4 regions of the Streptomyces sp. NPDC047072 genome follow, and region 2 is predicted to be linked to each of the others. Evidence: riboswitches for the same ligand, from Rfam matches in the RefSeq annotation. Region 2 holds a riboswitch; each other region holds the start of a gene.

The links. Region 2 has a riboswitch for cyclic di-AMP ahead of ABZ896_RS47995 (NlpC/P60 family protein). Riboswitches for the same ligand answer to the same signal wherever they lie in the genome.
Positions count from the first base shown of each region.
Region 1: linked by a shared signal. The riboswitch ahead of ABZ896_RS11190 (transglycosylase SLT domain-containing protein) and the one ahead of ABZ896_RS47995 (NlpC/P60 family protein) in region 2 are both predicted to bind cyclic di-AMP.
Region 3: linked by a shared signal. The riboswitch ahead of ABZ896_RS36260 (transglycosylase family protein) and the one ahead of ABZ896_RS47995 (NlpC/P60 family protein) in region 2 are both predicted to bind cyclic di-AMP.
Region 4: linked by a shared signal. The riboswitch ahead of ABZ896_RS45335 (M23 family metallopeptidase) and the one ahead of ABZ896_RS47995 (NlpC/P60 family protein) in region 2 are both predicted to bind cyclic di-AMP.

Region 1 is NZ_JBEYVC010000018.1:94,345-99,103, reverse strand. It holds gene ABZ896_RS11200 (peptide MFS transporter) at 1-152, shown strand, start outside; gene ABZ896_RS11195 (CocE/NonD family hydrolase) at 163-2,199, shown strand; cyclic di-AMP (ydaO/yuaA leader) riboswitch at 2,469-2,641, shown strand; gene ABZ896_RS11190 (transglycosylase SLT domain-containing protein) at 2,647-3,129, shown strand; gene ABZ896_RS11185 (HAD family hydrolase) at 3,126-3,938, opposite strand; gene ABZ896_RS11180 (LacI family DNA-binding transcriptional regulator) at 4,024-4,759, opposite strand, start outside.
Region 2 is NZ_JBEYVC010000228.1:4,252-9,010, reverse strand. It holds gene ABZ896_RS48005 (hypothetical protein) at 1-231, shown strand, start outside; gene ABZ896_RS48000 (tellurite resistance/C4-dicarboxylate transporter family protein) at 209-1,171, opposite strand; gene ABZ896_RS47995 (NlpC/P60 family protein) at 1,258-2,379, opposite strand; cyclic di-AMP (ydaO/yuaA leader) riboswitch at 2,387-2,556, opposite strand; gene pcrA (DNA helicase PcrA) at 2,787-4,759, shown strand, end outside.
Region 3 is NZ_JBEYVC010000120.1:22,192-26,950, forward strand. It holds gene ABZ896_RS36245 (hypothetical protein) at 1-94, shown strand, start outside; gene ABZ896_RS36250 (cytochrome P450) at 91-1,374, shown strand; gene ABZ896_RS36255 (transglycosylase family protein) at 1,567-2,568, shown strand; cyclic di-AMP (ydaO/yuaA leader) riboswitch at 2,774-2,950, shown strand; gene ABZ896_RS36260 (transglycosylase family protein) at 2,955-3,635, shown strand; gene eno (phosphopyruvate hydratase) at 3,928-4,759, shown strand, end outside.
Region 4 is NZ_JBEYVC010000197.1:7,197-11,955, forward strand. It holds gene ABZ896_RS45325 (pitrilysin family protein) at 1-493, shown strand, start outside; gene ABZ896_RS45330 (pitrilysin family protein) at 490-1,878, shown strand; cyclic di-AMP (ydaO/yuaA leader) riboswitch at 2,069-2,219, shown strand; gene ABZ896_RS45335 (M23 family metallopeptidase) at 2,232-2,984, shown strand; gene ABZ896_RS45340 (GntR family transcriptional regulator) at 3,174-3,869, shown strand; gene ABZ896_RS45345 (HPr family phosphocarrier protein) at 4,009-4,290, opposite strand; gene ABZ896_RS45350 (GNAT family N-acetyltransferase) at 4,488-4,759, shown strand, end outside.

The DNA.
Region 1 (4,759 bases), on a different contig from region 2:
CGAACGGCATCCAGGCACAGACGGTGAAGCTCTACGACGACGTCTCCCAGCCGGCCTACTTCGGCGTCAACGGCGCGATCGCGGTGGCCGCGGGCGTCGCCGTCATGGCCGCAGCACCCTGGCTGCGCCGCACCATGCACCCCGTCCACTGAGGTCACGCTCATGCGCATCCGTACGTCCTTCCCCCACGAGACGACCCACGAGGACGTCCGCATCCCGTTGCCGGACGGGACGCTCCTGTACGCGCGCGTGTGGCGCCCTCTCACCCCTCAACCGGTACCCGCGATCCTCGAATACCTGCCGTACCGCCTCACCGACTGGACCGCGCCCCGCGACCGGCAGCGCCACCCCTGGTACGCGGGTCACGGCTACGCCTCCGTGCGCGTGGACGTGCGCGGGCACGGCAACAGCGAGGGCCTGCCGACGGACGAGTACTCGGCGACGGAACTCACCGACGGGGTCGAGGTGGTGAACTGGCTGGCCGCACAGCCCTGGTGCGACGGCGCAGTGGGCATGTTCGGCATCTCCTGGGGCGGCTTCAACTCCCTCCAGATCGCGGCCCTCGCGCCCGAGCCGCTCAAGGCGGTCGTCACCGTCTGCTCCACGGACGATCGCTATGACAACGACGTGCACTACATGGGAGGTTCCGTCCTCGCCGTCGACATGCACGCCTGGGCGGCGACCATGCTCGCCTTCGTCTGCCGCCCGCCGGACCCGCTGTACGCGGGCGAGTCCTGGCGGGACCTGTGGCTGAAGCGCCTGGAGGCGGTCGAGCCGTTCGTGCACACCTGGCTGGACCACCAGAAGCGCGACACCTATTGGCGCCACGGCAGCGTCTGCGAGGACTACGGCGCGATCGACGCGGCCGTCCTCGCGGTCGGCGGCTGGCACGACCCGTACCGCGACACGGTCCTGCGTCTGGTCGAGCACCTGCCCAAGGAGCGCGTACGGGGCCTGATCGGCCCCTGGTCGCACCAGTACCCCGACCGCGGCCTGCCGCCCGGCCCGGCGATCGGCTTCCTCCAGGAGACCCTGCGCTGGTGGGACCAGCACCTCAAGGGCATCGACACCAGCGTCATGCGAGAGCCCCTCCTGAGGGCCTACGTCAGCGACTCGCACCCCCCTGCCACCGTCTACGACACCCTCCCGGGCCGCTGGGTCGGCGAGCCGTCCTGGCCCTCGCCGAACGTCCGGATCATCACGTACGGCCTTCAGGGCGCCCCTGTCCCGGTCCGCTCCCCGCAGCACACGGGCGTGGACGCCGGCCGCTTCTTCCCCTTCGGCAACGACGCCGACCTGCCGCCGGACCAGCGCGAGGAGGACGCCCGCTCGGTCTGCTTCGAGTTCGCGGTCGGCGAGGAGACCCGGGTGCTGGGGCGGCCGCGGGTACGGCTCAGGGTGCGTTGCGAGGTACCGCGCGCACAGGTCGTCGCCCGGCTGTGCGACGTGGCCCCGGACGGCTCCTCGACCCTGGTCACCCGGGGCGTGCTGAACCTCTCGGCGCGCCACGGACGCGACCGGGCGGTGCCCTGGGAGCCGGGGGCCACCGAGGAGGTCTCCTTCGAGCTGAACGGCATCGGGCACGCCTTCCCGCCCGGCCACCGCATCCGGCTCGCCGTGTCCTCCGCGTACTGGCCGTGGATCTGGCCGCAGCCGGGCTCGGAGGCGGGCTTCACGCTGGACCCGGCGGGAAGCTTCCTCGAACTGCCGGTACGCGCGCGTGAAGCGTCCTCGGAGGGCGCCGGCAAGGACGCCTCCAAGGAGACCCCCTTCGAAGAGATCTCCTTCGAGGAGCCGGAGCAGTCCGAACCCCTCGGCGTCAGTTACCCGGCCACCTTCGACGAGCCCCGCCCCGAGCGCCTGGTCGTCCGGGACGTCGCCAAGGGCGAGTGGCGTCTTGAGGTCGACCCCCGGTACGGCGGCACGCGCGTGTACCCCGACGGTCTGGAGTTCACCGAGGACGCGCTGGAGACGTACACGATCCAGGAGGCGGACCCGCTGACCGCGCGCACCCGCTCGGACTGGTCGATCCGGCTGCACCGCCCGGAACTCGGCTGGGACACGACCGTCCGCACCCGCTCGGAGATCGGCTGCGACGGGACGGACTTCCTCACCTCGAACGAGGTGATCTGCACCGAGGGCGGCGAGGTGGTCTTCCACCAGACCTGGGAGAAGCGGATCCCACGGACGGCCGGTTAACGATGAGTTGACGCCAGATGACCGTTTCACCCCACTTGCGATCGGGCGTGACTTGGCTCACTCCAACAGGCGGTCCGCGACGGATCCGACGCCGCCTCACCCCCCTTTGCCCGAGCCCGCGTTGAGGCTTGGCGGCCGCAAAGGATCAAGCGGCCCATAAGCCTCACACGCAGGTCAATAGGCGCAGTGTGTGAATCCGGCACTTGTTCCGGACATGTGCTCTCGCATACGTTCCCGGCCTGTCGGGCGGACGCCGAATCCTGCCGCCGCCCGTACACCCACCGAGAACCACGGCAGGAGCGGGGGACCCAGGTAAGTCGCCGGGCCGGGCGTCTTCGGACAAACCGGTACGGCTCGGGGTGAAGTCACGCCTTTCGTGGGCGTGGCCGGGCAGCTCCCGCCCGAACCCGACAGCTCACCTCGCAGGCGACGGAGAGGAACTTCGCCATGCCTGCTGCCGCTCAGCACCGTCACCGCCGCCAGGGCCGTCTCGCCCGCAAGCTCGCCGTCCTCGGCACCGGGGCCGCCGTACTCGCCCTCCCGGTCATCGGCGCGACCAGTGCCTCCGCCGCGACCGTGCCGGTCCAGACCGCCACCTCGCTCGGGTACGCCAACACCCTCGACGGCTGGATCCGCGCGTCCCTCGCGGTCATGGCCGAGAACGGCATCCCGGGGTCGTACAACGGCATCTACCGCAACATCATCCGGGAGTCCTCGGGCAACCCGTACGCGATCAACAACTGGGACTCCAACGCCGCCGCGGGCACCCCGTCCAAGGGCCTGCTCCAGGTGATCGACCCGACGTTCAACGCGTACCACGTCACGAACACGTCCTGGGACCCGTACGACCCGGTCGCGAACATCACCGCCGCCTGCAACTACGCGGCCCAGCGGTACGGCTCCATCGACAACGTGTGGGGCGCCTACTAGGCGAGCCTGAACAGTCTTTCGAGGACGACGGCGATGCCGTCGTCCTCGTTCGACAGGGTCACCTCGTCGGCCACGGCCTTGAGTTCGGGATGGGCGTTGGCCATCGCGACACCGTGGGCCGCCCAGTCGAACATGGGGATGTCGTTGGGCATGTCCCCGAACGCGATGGTCGTCTCCGGGCCCAGGCCCAGATGGTCGGCGGCCAGCGCGAGACCGGTCGCCTTGGTGATGCCGCATGGCTGGAGTTCGACGGTGCCGGGGCCGGACATGGTGACCGTGGCCAGCGAGCCCACCACCGAGCGCGCCGTCACCGCCAACTCGTCGTCAGACAGGTAGGGGTGACGGAGCAGCACCTTGCTGATCGGCTCGCACCACAGGTCGTCGCGGCGCCCGACCCGCACCGCGGGCAGCGTCGGATGGGGCATCAGATAGCCCGGCTCGATGAGCGTGAGCCCGTCGACGCCGTCCTGGTCGACAGCCGCGTACACCTGCCCGACCTCCGCCTCGATCTTGCCGAGCGCGGTCTCGGCCAGCTCCCGGTCCAGGGTCACCGACCACAGCAGACGGTCCGCGCCGGCGTCGTACACCTGCGCGCCCTGTCCGCACACCGCGAGCCCCGTGCTGCCGAGGTCGTCGAGGAGCGGCCGCACTCTGGGCGCGGGGCGTCCGGTCACGACGAGATGCTTCGCACCCGCCTCCGCCACCCGTTCGAGCACGGCCCGGGACCGGTCGGAGAGCGTGTCGTCGGCCCGCAGCAGCGTTCCGTCCAGGTCGGTGGCGATGAGTGAATATGCGGTGGAGGCGGCCATGATCAGAGAATACGGTCGGCAGGCCCGTGCGACTCGACGCGAACCGGACGGCTGCTGCTTTCACATACGTTGACGTGTGTTCCGGTTACGCGGAGCCCCGTACGACCAGTTCCGTCGGCAGGATCACCCCGGCCGTGTCCTCGCCCGCGATCTGCGCGAGCAGCATGCGGACCATCTCGGCGCTGATGCGTTCGAAGGGCTGGCGCATGGTGGTGAGGGCGGGCGCGATGGAGGTGGCCGCGTGCGAGTCGTCGAAGCCGCCGACAGCGATGTCATCCGGGACCGAACGCCCGCACTGCTGCAGGACGTTGACGACCCCGAGGGCCATCAGGTCGGAGGCGACGAAGACCGCGTCCATGTCGGGTGCCTGCGCGAGCAGCGTACGGGCCGCCTGTTCGCCGCCGCTGCGGCGGAAGTCGCCCTCCACCACGAGCGCCGGGTCGTAGGGCAGGCCCGCCTCGGCGAGCACGTCCCGGTAGCCGGCCAGCCGGTCGGGGCCGCCCGGCATGTCGAGCGGCCCGGTGACCATGCCGATGCGGCGGCGGCCGCCCGCGAGCAGATGGCGGACCATCTCCTGCGCGCCGTCGCGGTCGGCGGCGGCCACGTAGCTCACCTTGGAGCCGAGCCCTATCGGCTTGCCGCAGACCACCAACGGGATCCCGGCGTCGTGCAGTTCGGCGGCGACCGGGTCACCGCTGTGGTTGGAGAGCAGCAGCACCCCGTCGACGTGGCCCGAGGTGATGTACCGGGTCAGCCGGCGCCGGTCGTCGTCGCTGGCGGCCAGCATGAGCAGCAGCGGGATGTCGTGCTGGGCGAGGTGC
Region 2 (4,759 bases):
CTGCACGGTGCCGCGACGATGCTGGTCACCGGGGTGATCCTGGTCGGGCTCAACCAGGCCGACGACCAGCACGTCAACAACATCAAGATCGGCATCAAGCTGGCGCTGCTGATCGTGATCCTCGGGCTCGTCTATGTGAAGCGGGACGACGAGACCGTGGAGAAGCCGCTGTTCGGGCTGGTCGGTGGGCTGACCGTCGTCAACATCTTCATCGCGGTGCTGTGGACCTGAGCGCCCCGCGCGCCTCGGCGACCGCGCCCGCCGCGACGGCGAGCCAGGCGGCGACCGAGATCCACAGCAGCACCCGGCCCGGGGCGTCGAGGCCGTCCGCGTCCACGGCGGCGGCGACGGACAGGGTCGCCGCGGCGGCCATGCCCATCGGGAAGACCGTGGCCCAGCGGCGTACGTCGTAGCGGAGGCGGGGGCGGGCGCATTCGGCGGCCAGGAGTACGGCGTACCAGGCGAGGTCCAGCACGAGCAGGGTGACGGTGACCGCACGCAGGGCGCCGTGGGCGTCGTCGTTCCAGAGGTAGAGGCGGGCGGTGTCGGCGGCGAGCAGTTTCGCGCCGGCGAGGGCGGAGATGGCGAGCGCGCCGCCCGCGACCCAGTGGTCGCCCGCGCCCTCGGCGACCTGGCGCAGGTCGAAGCGGGCGAGGGCGGCGCCGTAGAGGACGAGGCCCAGCCAGAACAGCACGAGGGCGGTATGGGCGAGCCAGGCCGTGGATACGGCGGCGGCGAGGGTGGCGCCGAGCACGGCGAGGCCCTGGGTGGCCACGCAGCCGAGGAAGACGCCGCCCGGCATAGGGCGCTTCCAGTGGGTGACGACCGGCACGATCAGGATGGGCCACAGGAGCGCTGCGAGGGCGAGGAGGGCCTCGGCGAGGGTCGTCCAGCCGAGGGCGGCGAACCGGGTGCCGAGCACGGTGGTCGCCGCGACGGCCGTGAGGGCGCCCGGAGTCTCGGCCTCCGCGATCCAGCGGGCCCGCTCCCGCAGCAGCCGTACGGCGAAGTCCGCGGCGAGGCCCAGCCAGGCCGCGCAGGCGAGGACCAGGGCGATCCGGGAGAGCGTCTCGTGCCCGGTGAGATGCAGCCCGACGGACACGATGCCGGTCGCCATCACGGCGGCTCCGGCGGCGGGCGGGCGTTGGGTCCACCAGATGCGTAGGGCCATGCGGCGATGCTAAGAAGCACCGGGGGTGGTGAGGGTGGGGCACGCGCGCGGGTGCGTGGAATTACGCGCGCCTGCCCTACGACTCCCTACGCGGGCCGCACCACGCTGTGGATCGCGGACTCCCCGTCGTAGTAGATCGACTCCTCGCGGACGTACGCGCCCGGCTTCGGGGCGTGGATCATCATGCCGTTGCCTATGTAGAGGCCCACGTGGCTGATGTCGTCGTAGAAGAAGACCAGGTCACCGGGTTGGGCGTCGGCCAGGGAGACCGTCGTGCCGGCGTTCACCTGGTCGTAGGTGACGCGGGGGAGGGAGATGCCGGCGGCGTTCCAGGCGGCCTGGGTCAGGCCCGAGCAGTCGTAGGAGTCGGGGCCCGTCGCGCCCCAGACGTACGGCTTGCCGATCTGCGCGCGGGCGAAGGCGATCGCCTTCGCGGCCTTCGTGGCGTACGAGGAGTCCGTCGCCGTGGAGGAGGACGGCGACGCGCTCTCCTGCTGAGCCTGCGCCGCTTCCTGCTCCGCCAGCTCCGCGGCCTTGCGTGCCGCCTCTTCCTGCTTCTTCTTCTCGATCGCCGCGAGGCGCGCCTTCTCCTCGGCCGTCAGCTCCGTGAGCAGCGCGCGGGCGTCGGAGAGCTTCTTCTGGACGGTGGCCTTGGCGGTCTTGAGGTCGTCCTGCGAGTCGGTGAGCGTCTGGAGGCTCTCGGTGGCCTCCTGACGCTTCTTCATCGTCTCGGACTGCTCGGTGACGTAGTCGTCGACGGCGCTCTTCTGGCGCGTCGTCATACGGCTCATCAGCTGCGACTGGTCGAAGTAGTCCTGCGGGGTGTCGGCGAGCAGGAAGGTCGCCGTGTCGGGGGCGGAGGCCCCGGTGCGGTACTGGGCCGCGGCGAAGGCGCCGAGCCTCTCCCGTGCCTCGTTGAGCTTCTGGGTGCGCTTGGCGACCGCGTCCAGGAGGGAGTCGACCTGCTTGCGCTGGGTGGTCGTCTTCTCCTTGGCCGCGTTGTAGTTGTCGGTCGCCGACTCGGCCTGGCGGTAGAGGTCGTCGACCTTCTTCTCGACCTCTTCGAGGCTCGGCTTGTCGTCCGAGGGCGCGGCGTTGGCCGTCTGGGAGAGCAGGGCCACGGAGGTGAGGGCGGCCGTGGCGAGGGCGGGGGTCCGTATGCCGGCCACGCGCGGGCCCGCGGGGCGCGACTTGCGGTGCGACGCCAAGGGTGGCGACTCCTTCCATGGTCCGCCTGCCGAGTTAGCTGTCGGGCTCGGGCGGGAGGTTCGGAAGGGTTGCCCTACGGCCGCTCCCCGGGCGGGAGTCGGGCCGATTCGCCCCAGGTTCGGTGGGTCCCCGGCTCCGGGCGCACGGCGGCACTCCGGATTCGGCGGAGGCCGTGCGGCCCGGCGGGGTTCGCCGGTGGGGGTCGTACGGCCTGTCCGGCACGGTAGCCAACTCGTGTGGCCCCTGTGAAGGTTGATGTTCGAAATGCCCGATACATTTTCGTGACCTGTTTCATGGAACCGCCTCGGTTTCACGGGGTGGAGTCAGGTGGTCGCACGGGGTGAGAGGCGTGATGTCTCCGGGTCGGCGGCGGGCTGTCAGTGCGGAGCCCTAGACTCGGAGAGCGATGAGCAGCCTCTTTGACGACAGCTTCCTGGCGGACCTCCAGGCCCCTCGCGGGCACGCGGAGGAACCCCCGCCGCCGCCCGAGGACGAGCACGCTCCGGAGCAGGTTCCGGACGACCTGTTCGGCGGGAAGTTCGACCTGCCCCCGGACCGGGACGCGTACTACCGCGACGGCGCCCCGCGCCCCGTGGTGGACCCGGCCGCGCTGCTCGACGGGCTGAACGAGAACCAGCGCGCGGCCGTCGTGCACTCCGGCACCCCCCTGCTCATCGTGGCCGGCGCCGGCTCCGGAAAGACCCGGGTGCTCACCCACCGCATCGCCCACCTGCTGGGTGAGCGCCATGTCCACCCGGGACAGATCCTCGCGATCACCTTCACCAACAAGGCCGCCGGGGAGATGAAGGAGCGCGTCGAGCAGCTCGTCGGGCCGCGCGCCAACGCCATGTGGGTGATGACCTTCCACAGCGCGTGCGTGCGGATCCTGCGGCGCGAGTCCAAGAAGCTCGGCTTCACCTCGTCCTTCTCGATCTACGACGCCGCCGACTCCAAGCGGCTCATGGCGCTCGTCTGCCGTGACCTGGACCTCGACCCCAAGCGGTTCCCGCCCAAGTCCTTCAGCGCCAAGATCAGCAATTTGAAGAACGAGCTGATCGACGAGGAGGACTTCGCCGCCCAGGCCACCGACGGCTTCGAGAAGACCCTCGCCCAGGCGTACGCCATGTACCAGTCGCGGCTGCGCGAGGCCAACGCCCTCGACTTCGACGACCTGATCATGACGACGGTCAATCTGCTGAGGGCGTTCCCCGACGTCGCCGAGCACTACCGCCGCCGCTTCCGCCATGTGCTGGTCGACGAGTACCAGGACACCAACCACGCGCAGTACGCGCTGGTGCGCGAACTCGTCGGCACCGGTGCGCACGACGAGGACGTGCCGCCCGCCGAGCACGACCTGCCGCCCGCCGAACTCTGCGTCGTCGGTGACGCCGACCAGTCGATCTACGCCTTCCGCGGCGCGACCATCCGCAACATCCTCCAGTTCGAGGAGGACTACCCGGAGGCCACGACGATCCTCCTGGAGCAGAACTACCGCTCCACCCAGACGATCCTCACCGCCGCCAACGCCGTCATCGAGCGCAACGAGTCCCGCCGCCCCAAGAACCTGTGGACCAACGCGGGCGCGGGCGCGCGCATCACCGGCTACGTCGCCGACACCGAGCACGACGAGGCGCAGTTCGTCGCCGAGGAGATAGACCGTCTGACCGACGCGGGCGACGCGAAGGCCGGCGATGTGGCCGTCTTCTACCGGACCAACGCCCAGTCCCGTGTCTTCGAGGAGATCTTCATCCGCGTCGGCCTGCCCTACAAGGTCGTCGGCGGCGTGCGCTTCTACGAGCGCAAGGAGGTCCGGGACGTCCTGGCCTACCTGCGCGTCCTCGCCAACCCCGAGGACTCCGTGCCCCTGCGGCGGATCCTGAACGTCCCCAAGCGCGGTATCGGCGAGCGCGCCGAGGCGATGATCGACGCCCTCTCCCAGCGCGAGAGGATCAGCTTCCCGCAGGCGCTGCGGCGCGTCGACGAGGCGTACGGCATGGCCGCGCGGTCGACCAACGCGGTCAAGAAGTTCAACGCCCTGATGGAGGAGCTCCGTACGATCGTCGAGTCCGGCGCGGGCCCGGCGACCGTCCTGGAGGCCGTGCTCGAACGCACCGGCTATCTCGCCGAGTTGCAGAACTCCACCGACCCACAGGACGAGACCCGCATCGAGAACCTCCAGGAACTCGCCGCCGTGGCCCTGGAGTTCGAGGGCGAGTCGGAGGAGGGCGAGGCGGCCGGCTCGCTCTCCGACTTCCTGGAGCGGGTCGCGCTGGTCGCCGACTCCGACCAGATCCCCGACGAGGACGAGGACGGCTCCGGCGTCATCACGCTGATGACCCTGCACACCGCCAAGGGCCTGGAGTTCCCGGTCGTCTTCCT
Region 3 (4,759 bases), on a different contig from region 2:
CGAAGCCGCCGCCTGGTACCGCAAGGCCGCCGACCTGGGCCACCCCGCCGCCCGGAAGGCACTCCAGGGAAACCCGGATAACGTCAGGGAGTGACCGACCAGCCCACCGCCACCCCCGCGTCCCCGACCCCCGCCCCCGAACTCTTCACCTGGGAGTTCGCCACCGATCCCTACCCCGCCTACGCCTGGCTCCGTGAGCACGCGCCCGTGCACAAGACCCGGCTCCCCAGCGGTGTGGAGGCGTGGCTGGTCACGCGGTATCAGGATGCCAAGCAGACGCTCGCCGACAACCGGCTCTCCAAGAACCCGGCGCACCATGACGAGCCGGCGCACGCGAAGGGGAAGACCGGTATCCCCGGGGAGCGCAAGGCGGAGTTGATGACGCATCTGCTGAACATCGATCCGCCGGACCACACCAGGTTGCGACGGCTCGTCAGCAAGGCGTTCACGCCGAGAAGGGTGGCCGAGTTCGCGCCCCGGGTGCAGGAGTTGACCGACCGTCTCATCGACGGGTTCGCGGCCACCGGCTCCGCCGACCTCATCCACGAGTTCGCCTTTCCGCTCCCCATCTACGCGATCTGCGACCTGCTCGGCGTCCCCGAGGAGGACCAGGACGACTTCCGGGACTGGGCGGGCATGATGATCCGCCACGGGGGCGGGCCGCGCGGCGGGGTCGCGCGGTCCGTGAAGAAGATGCGCGGGTATCTCGCCGAGCTGATCCACCGCAAGCGCGAGGCGCTGCCCGACGCGCCCGGCCCCGGCGAGGACCTGATCTCCGGGCTCATCCGCGCCTCCGACCACGGCGAGCACCTCACCGAGAACGAGGCCGCGGCGATGGCCTTCATCCTGCTGTTCGCCGGCTTCGAGACCACCGTCAACCTCATCGGCAACGGCACCTACGCCCTGCTCACCCACCCCGAGCAGCGCCAACGGCTTCAACAGTCCCTCGCCGACAGACAGAGTGGCCTCCTGGAGACCGGCGTAGAAGAACTCCTCCGCTACGACGGCCCCGTCGAGCTGGCGACCTGGCGGTTCGCGACCGAGCCGCTCAGCATCGGCGGGCAGGAGATCGCGGCCGGCGACCCCGTGCTGGTCGTGCTCGCCGCCGCGGACCGGGACCCGGAGAAGTTCGCCGACCCGGACGTGCTGGACCTCGGACGGCGTGACAATCAGCACCTCGGTTACGGCCACGGCATCCACTACTGCCTCGGCGCACCGCTGGCCCGGCTGGAGGGCCAGACCGCGCTCGGCACGCTCCTCACCCGGCTCCCGGATCTCCAACTCGCCGTGGATCCGGCGGAGTTGCGCTGGCGCGGGGGGCTCATCATGCGTGGACTGCGTACTTTGCCCGTGGAGTTCACACCGGTCCGGTAATCGACCGGAAGCTCTCCCTCCATGACGGCGCAGACAGGCCAAACATGACACGCTCTCAAGTCTGTGATCTTCACGTGATCTACGCGGCATTAACTTGTGACAAGTGATCGACTGCCGATACGTTCACGGACCAGCGTGGCGGGTCCACTCGTCCGCCGCGCGGGTCTCTGCAGTCTCGGGAAAGGTCCCCGCATGCTCTCCGGGAACGGTCGTCACCGTCGCCCCCGTCAAGCCCCGGCCCTGCTCGTCGCGGCCGGTGTGACGGGATCCGCCATCGCGATCCCGCTGCTCGGGGCGACCGGCGCGAGCGCGGCCACCGGTACCACCTGGGACCAGGTCGCCAACTGCGAGAGCGGCGGCTCCTGGAGCGAGAACGCGGGCAACGGCTACTACGGCGGCCTCCAGGTCTCCCAGGAGAACTGGGAGAAGTACGGCGGCCTCCAGTACGCTGAGACGGCCGACCTCGCCAGCCGCAACCAGCAGATCGCCGTGGCCGAGAAGATCCTCGCGGACCAGGGCATCGCCGCCTGGCCGACCTGCGGTCTGCTCGCCGGGCTCAGCAAGGACTCCGCGGCGGACGACGTCGACACGGGCGTGGGGAGCGGTACGCCCTCACCCTCGGCGTCCGAGTCGTCCAAGTCATCCGGGTCGTCCGGTTCCGCCGACTCCTCGGGCGCCGACGGTTCGTCCAATTCATCTGATTCGGGCGATTCTTCCGGATTGCTCGACTCGATCGACGGGTCCTCCGCGACGCCTTCGCCGTCCGCCAGTGCCGACAATTCAGCCGAGTCCGGCAAGTCGGGCTCCGAGGCGTCCGACGGCTCCGACAGCTCCGGCAAAGACGGCGCACAGGAATCCGACAGTTCGTCCCCGGTGATCCCGGAAAGTGACGCATCCGACAACTCCTGGCGGGAGGGCGGCTCTTCGGCCCTCGTCGACGTCGCCTCCCTCGGCTCCGGCAAGCACCGCGGCGACAGCGCCGTGGAGACCAAGGCGGCCGAGACGGACTCCACCGCCGGCCGGCATGCCGCGCGGACGTACACGGTCCAGGAGGGCGACTCCCTCGCCTCCATCGCCGACTCCCTTGGCCTCGACGGCGGATGGCGTGCGCTCTACGAGAAGAACAAGAGCGTCATCGGTGCCGACCCGAGCAACATCGAGGCTGGTCAGAAGCTCGACACAGGGGCGGAATAGGGCGTAAAAACCCCGAAAAACAGCGGGAGTTCACGTCATACTTCGCGCCGAATGTCCGCTTTGGCGAAAGTGTGGGATGAGTCTCAGAAGCCCTGATCGTCTTTGAAATTCCCCGGATCGCGTGTCTACCGTCGTCACCGCTCGGCAACCCGAGCCCCGACAGTCGCAACGCCGAATCCTGCCAGCGGCCGTACGGGAACAGTCGTCGCGTCAAGCGCCGTAGGCAGGAGCGGGGGACCCAAGGTAGGCGCCGGGCCCAGCGGAAACGCTGGACCGGCTTGGGGTGAAGCCGCGCAAGGAGCCGAAAGGCGCCGAGCGCGACCGGGCAACTCAACCGGCCCGAACCCGACAGCTCACCTCGCAGGCGTCGGTGAGGGGATCGATCCATGCTGTTTTCCGGCAAGGGCAAGCACCGTCGTCCGTCCAAGGCCACCCGCGCCGCCGCGCTCGCCGGCGTCACCGGTGTCGCCATCGCCGCCCCGCTGATGGCGGCCGGCAACGCCTCCGCCGCCACCGCCTCCGAGTGGGACGCCGTCGCCCAGTGCGAGTCGGGCGGCAACTGGTCCATCAACACCGGCAACGGCTACTACGGCGGCCTGCAGTTCTCGGCCTCCACCTGGGCCGCGTACGGCGGCACCGCCTACGCCTCGACCGCCAACCAGGCCTCCAAGGCCCAGCAGATCGAGATCGCCGAGAAGGTCCTCGCCTCCCAGGGCAAGGGCGCCTGGCCGACCTGCGGCGTGGGCCTGTCCGGCGCCACGTACAGCGGCAGCAGCAGCTCGTCGAGCAACAGCTCTTCGAACAGCTCCACCAGCACCCGTTCGAACGAGCAGAGCGCCTCCCGCTCCACCGAGCGTCCGGCGGCCAAGAAGACCGTCACCACCCCGACCGGCAAGAAGGTCAAGAAGGGCGACGGCGAGTACAAGGTCGTCAAGGGTGACACCCTCAGCTCGATCGCCGAGAAGCACAAGGTCAAGGGCGGCTACCAGAAGCTGTTCAAGCTGAACAAGGACATCATCGAGGACGCGAACCTCATCTACCCGGGTCAGCAGCTGCACCTGAAGTAATACTCAGGTGAACCACAGCGCCCTCACATCCGTGGTCCTCATACTGAAGGCCTCGTGAGGGTCACCCCCCGTCCCCACGGGCTCCCCGCTCCGGTGCGTGTTCCCCCGTACGCACCGGGGCGGGGCTTTTTTGTGCGCGCTTGGGCGACCGTCTTTGTTCAGTTCAGGAACAATTTGCTCTCGGTTTCGTCCACAGGTCGGTCCGCACAGTGGCCGATACCCGGGAGCCGGTTAGGCTCGTCTCGCAGAACACACCGCGGTCCCGGCGGACCGTGTCACATCCAAGAAGGAGATGCTCGTGCCGTCCATCGACGTCGTCGTAGCCCGGGAAATCCTCGACTCGCGAGGGAACCCCACCGTCGAGGTCGAGGTCGGCCTCGACGACGGCAGCACCGGCCGTGCCGCCGTCCCGTCCGGCGCCTCCACCGGTGCCTTCGAGGCCATCGAGCTGCGTGACGGTGACCCCAACCGCTACCAGGGCAAGGGCGTCGAGAAGGCCGTCCTCGCGGTCATCGAGCAGATCGGCCCGGAGCTCGTCGGCTACGACGCCACCGAGCAGCGCCTGATCGACCAGGCGATGTTCGACCTGGACGCCACCGACAACAAGGGCTCGCTCGGCGCCAACGCCATCCTCGGCGTCTCCCTCGCCGTCGCCCACGCCGCCTCCGAGGCCAGCGACCTCCCGCTCTTCCGCTACCTGGGCGGCCCTAACGCGCACCTGCTGCCCGTTCCGATGATGAACATCCTGAACGGCGGCTCGCACGCCGACTCCAACGTGGACATCCAGGAGTTCATGATCGCCCCGATCGGCGCGGAGTCCTTCTCCGAGGCGCTGCGCTGGGGCACCGAGGTCTACCACACCCTCAAGAAGGTCCTGAAGAGCAAGGGCCTGTCCACCGGCCTCGGCGACGAGGGCGGCTTCGCCCCGAACCTCGAGTCCAACCGTGCCGCCCTCGACCTCATCCTCGAAGCCATCAAGGAAGCCGGTTACATCCCCGGCGAGCAGGTCGCCCTGGCGCTCGACGTCGCCGCCTCCGAGTTCTACAAGGACGGCAAGTACCAGTTCGAGGGCAAGGACCGCTCCGCCGCCGAGATGACGGAGTACTACGAGGAGCTCGTCGCGG
Region 4 (4,759 bases), on a different contig from region 2:
CCTCGGCGGCGGCGAGTCCTCCCGCCTCTACAACCGTCTCGTACGGCGCGACCGTACGGCCGTCGCGGCGGGCTTCGGCCTGCTGCGCCTCGCCGGAGCGCCCTCCCTGGGCTGGCTCGACGTCAAGACCTCCGGGGACGTCGAGGTGCCGGTCATCGAGGCGGCCATCGACGAGGAGCTCGCCCGGTTCGCTGAGGAGGGCCCCACGGCCGAGGAAATGGAGCGCGCCCAGGCCCAGTTGGAGCGCGAGTGGCTGGACCGGCTCGGCACCGTCGCGGGCCGCGCCGACGAACTGTGCCGCTTCGCCGTCCTGTTCGGCGATCCCCAGCTCGCCCTGACCGCCGTACAGCGCGTCCTGGAGGTGACCGCCGAGGAGGTCCAGGCGGTCGCCAAGGCCAAGCTGCGTCCCGACAACCGCGCGGTGCTGGTCTACGAACCGACCGCCCCCGAAGCCACTGCCGACCAGGACGAGAACGAGGAGGCGGCCCAGTGACCGAGCTCGCCGCGATGGACTTCCACCCCCAGCCCCAGGCCGGCGAGGCCCGGCCCTGGGCCTTTCCGGCCCCCACGCGCGGAGCGCTCGGCAACGGCCTGACCGTCCTGCGCTGCCACCGCCCCGGCCAGCAGGTCGTCGCCGTCGAGGTCCTCCTGGACGCGCCCCTGGACGCCGAACCGGCCGGCCTGGACGGCGTCGCCACGATCATGGCGCGCGCCTTCTCCGAGGGCACCGACAAGCACTCCGCCGAGGAGTTCGCCGCCGAGCTGGAGCGCTGCGGCGCCACCCTCGACGCGCACGCCGACCACCCCGGCGTGCGGATCAGCCTCGAAGTCCCGGCCTCCCGCCTCGCCAAGGCGCTCGGTCTGCTCGCCGACGCCCTCAGGGCGCCCGCGTTCGCCGACAGCGAGGTCGAGCGCCTCGTCCGCAACCGCCTTGACGAGATCCCGCACGAGCTGGCCAGCCCCTCCCGCCGGGCCGCCAAGGAGCTCTCCAAGGAGCTGTTCCCGGCCGACTCTCGCGTCTCGCGCCCGCGCCAGGGCACCGAGGAGACGGTCGAGAACATCGACTCCGCCGCCGTACGCGCCTTCTACGAGAAGCACGTCCGGCCCGCCACCGCGACCGCCGTGGTCGTCGGCGACCTCACCGGCATCGACCTCGACGCGCTGCTCTCGGACACCCTCGGCTCCTGGACCGGCTCCACGGCCGAGCCGCGGCCCGTGCCGCCGGTGACCGCCGACGACACCGGCCGGGTCGTCATCGTGGACCGCCCCGGCGCCGTCCAGACCCAGCTCCTGATCGGCCGTATCGGCGCCGACCGGCACGCGCGCGTGTGGCCCGCGCAGGTGCTCGGCACCTACTGCCTCGGCGGCACCCTCACCTCCCGCCTGGACCGCGTCCTGCGCGAGGAGAAGGGCTACACCTACGGCGTACGGGCCTTCGGGCAAGTCCTCAGGTCCGCCCCGGACGGCTCGGGCGCGGCGATGCTCGCCATCAGCGGCTCCGTGGACACCCCGAACACCGGCCCGGCGCTCCAAGACCTGTGGACGGTGCTGCGCACGCTCGCCGAGGGCGGTCTCACCGACGCCGAGCGGGACGTCGCCGTACAGAACCTCGTCGGTGTGGCGCCGCTCAAGTACGAGACCGCGGCGGCCGTGGCGAGCACCCTGGCCGACCAGGTCGAGCAGCACCTGCCGGACGACTACCAGGCGACGCTGTACCAGCAGCTCGCCGCGACCGGCACCGTCGAGGCCACCGCGGCCGCCGTGAGCGCCTTCCCCGTGGACCGGCTGGTGACGGTCCTGGTCGGCGACGCGGCGCAGATCAAGGCGCCCGTCGAGGCCCTCGGCATCGGCGAGGTCAAGGTCGTCTCCGCGGAGTAGGCACACGCGCGTGCGGGGCCCTGGTGACCGGAGCGTCACCAGGGCCCTTTGATGTCCGAATTGAGGAGGAGGTTGCCTGTCTGCCCTGTGGGATGTGCAACAAAGACCTTGATCCGTTTGGGGATGGGAAGAGCCCCCGCTTAGCGTCTTCCGGGCTGTCCGTCAGGCACCGCGCCGCATCCGCGGCACCGGACAGTCATCGCCGAGTCCCCGTCTGGCGCGAGCCAGGGGAGCCGGGGACCCATCCGCAGTCCCTGGGGTGAATCGGACGCCCGCGTCCGTAGGAGACCTTCCTGCTCCGAACCCGTCAGCTAACCCGGTAGGCGAGAGGGAAGGAAAGGACCAGCCACCACATGGCGTTCACCTGCGCCACCGGGAAGCACCGACGTCCCGGCCGGATGAAGCGCACCGCCGCCCGCGCGGCGGGAGTCGCGGCCCTGGCCACCACCGGCGTCATCGGCACCATCGCCGCCCCCGCGTTCGCCGCCGAGAACTCCGTCGAGCAGACCGGCCTCACTCCGGTCATCAGCGTCGGCGACACCGTCGCCGCCCAGATCGACGCCCAGGCCACCGCCCAGCAGGAGGCCGCCGAGCACAAGGCGGCCGTGGCGGCCGCGAAGAAGAAGGCCGCCGAGCGCGCCAAGGAGGAGCGCGAGGCCAAGGAGCGCGCCGCCCGCGAGGCCGAGCGCAAGCGCCTCAACGCCTTCGTCGCCCCGATCTCCGGCTCGTACATCTCCACCGGCTACAAGACCGGCGGCTCCCTGTGGTCCTCCGGCAGCCACACCGGCGTCGACTTCCACGCGGCCAGCGGCACCTCCGTGCACGCGGTCGGCCGCGGCACCGTCGTGGAGGCCGGCTGGGGAGGGTCGTACGGGAACCAGATCGTGATCAGGATGGCCGACGGCACGTACACCCAGTACGGCCACCTGTCGTCCATCGGCGTCTCGGTCGGCCAGTCGGTCACCCCCGGGCAGCAGATCGGCCTCTCCGGCGCGACCGGCAACGTCACCGGGCCGCACCTGCACTTCGAGGCCCGCACCACCCCCGAGTACGGCTCGGACATCGACCCCGTCTCCTACCTGCGCTCGCACGGCGTGAACGTCTGACGACGTACGGCGAGATCCATCACGAGCCCCGGCCGCCCCGGCCGGGGTTTTCGTCGTTTTGGGACCCCCGCTGTCCAAAAAATATCCCTGGATTCCGGCCCGGCATCGGAAATTCCGGCTCATTGCAATAGAGTCACGGAACACACGTCAATCGGCGACGTTTCACGGGGATTAAGACGGAGGTCGGACATGCGTATTCCGGCGCACTCGGTATGCACGGCGATCCGGGACGACATCGTCGCGGGTGTCTACGAGCGCGGGAGCCGGCTCACCGAGGAACTGCTCGCCCGCCGCTACGGCGTCTCCCGCGTCCCCGTCCGGGAGGCCCTGCGCACCCTGGAGGCCGAGGGCTTCGTGGTGACGCGGCGGCACGCGGGCGCGTGCGTCGCCGAACCGACCGAGCAGGAGGGTGCCGACCTCCTGGAGATGCGCATGCTCCTGGAGCCGCTCGGCGCCGCACGGGCCGCCCAGCGTCGCACCGAGGCCCATCTGAAGGTGCTGCGCGGGCTGGTCCGGCTGGGCCAGGAGCGGGCCAGGAGGGGCAACAGCGAGGATCTGCGCTCCTTGGGCGGCTGGTTCCACGAGACGCTCGCCCAGGCCTCGGGCAGCCCCGCGCTGTCCTCCCTGCTGACCCAGCTGCGCCACAAGATCGCCTGGATGTACGTCGTGGACGCGCCCGCCAACCCGGTGGAGTCCTGGGCGGAGCACGGCGCGATCGTGGACGCGGTGGCACGCGGGGACGGCGAGCGCGCGCGGGCGATCACGGCGCTGCACACCGAGCGCTCGGGCGCCGCGCACCGGCCGCGGTTCCCCGGGGGCGGCGACCGCGCGGAGCGTGTGAGGACCTCGCAACATTCTGTAAACGTGACCGGTCTGCGGCATTAACACGGGCGCCGTATACAAAGAGGGGGAAATTCGCGGGGGATTATTTCTGCTGCCCGCGAGAGTGGTGCGCGAGGGAAATGCGAAGGGCCCGCCCGATAATTCGGACGAGCCCCTCGGTGCTTTTTTGCGTGTGCGTTGCTCAGACGGTCTCGGGCAGTTCCTCGAGTCCCTCGGAGACGAGCTTCGCGAGCCGGTCGAGGGCCACGTCCGCGCCCTCCGCGTCGGAGGCGAGGACGATCTCCTCGCCGCCCTGGGCGCCCAGGCCCAGGACCGCCAGCATGGAGGCCGCGTTGACGGGGTTGCCGTCGGCCTTGGCGATCGTCACCGGGATACCTGCGGCCGTGGCGGCCCGGACGAAGATGGAAGCGGGGCGGGCGTGGAGGCCCTCGGCCCAGCCGACGTTGACGCGGCGCTCAGCCATGTGATGCTGCCCTTCGGTGTTCAGGGTTGTCTAGACCAGTTTCCCACACATGAAGCCACTCCGGAGGGGCCCGAAGTCCCTTCCGGGGCAGGCGGTCGGACCGCGGCCTCGGCCCGACCTCCGTCCTTGCGCGCCCGCGCGCGTTCTCCACAGGCTGCCTCGCGCCGTTGTCGTACGCGAGCCGTACTCTGGGGCCCATGCAGAGCGCGTCGGACCGGCACGAGTACCCCGCCCACTGGGAGGCCGACGTGGTGCTGCGCGACGGCGGCACCGCACGCATCCGGCCCATCACCGTCGACGACGCCGATCGCCTCGTCAGCTTCTACGAGCAGGTCTCGGACGAGTCGAAGTACTACCGCTTCTTCGCGCCCTACCCTCGCCTGTCCGCCAAGGACGTCCACCGCTTCACGCACCACGACTTTGTGGACCGGGTGGGTCTCGCCGCCACGGTCGGCGGCGAGTTCATCGC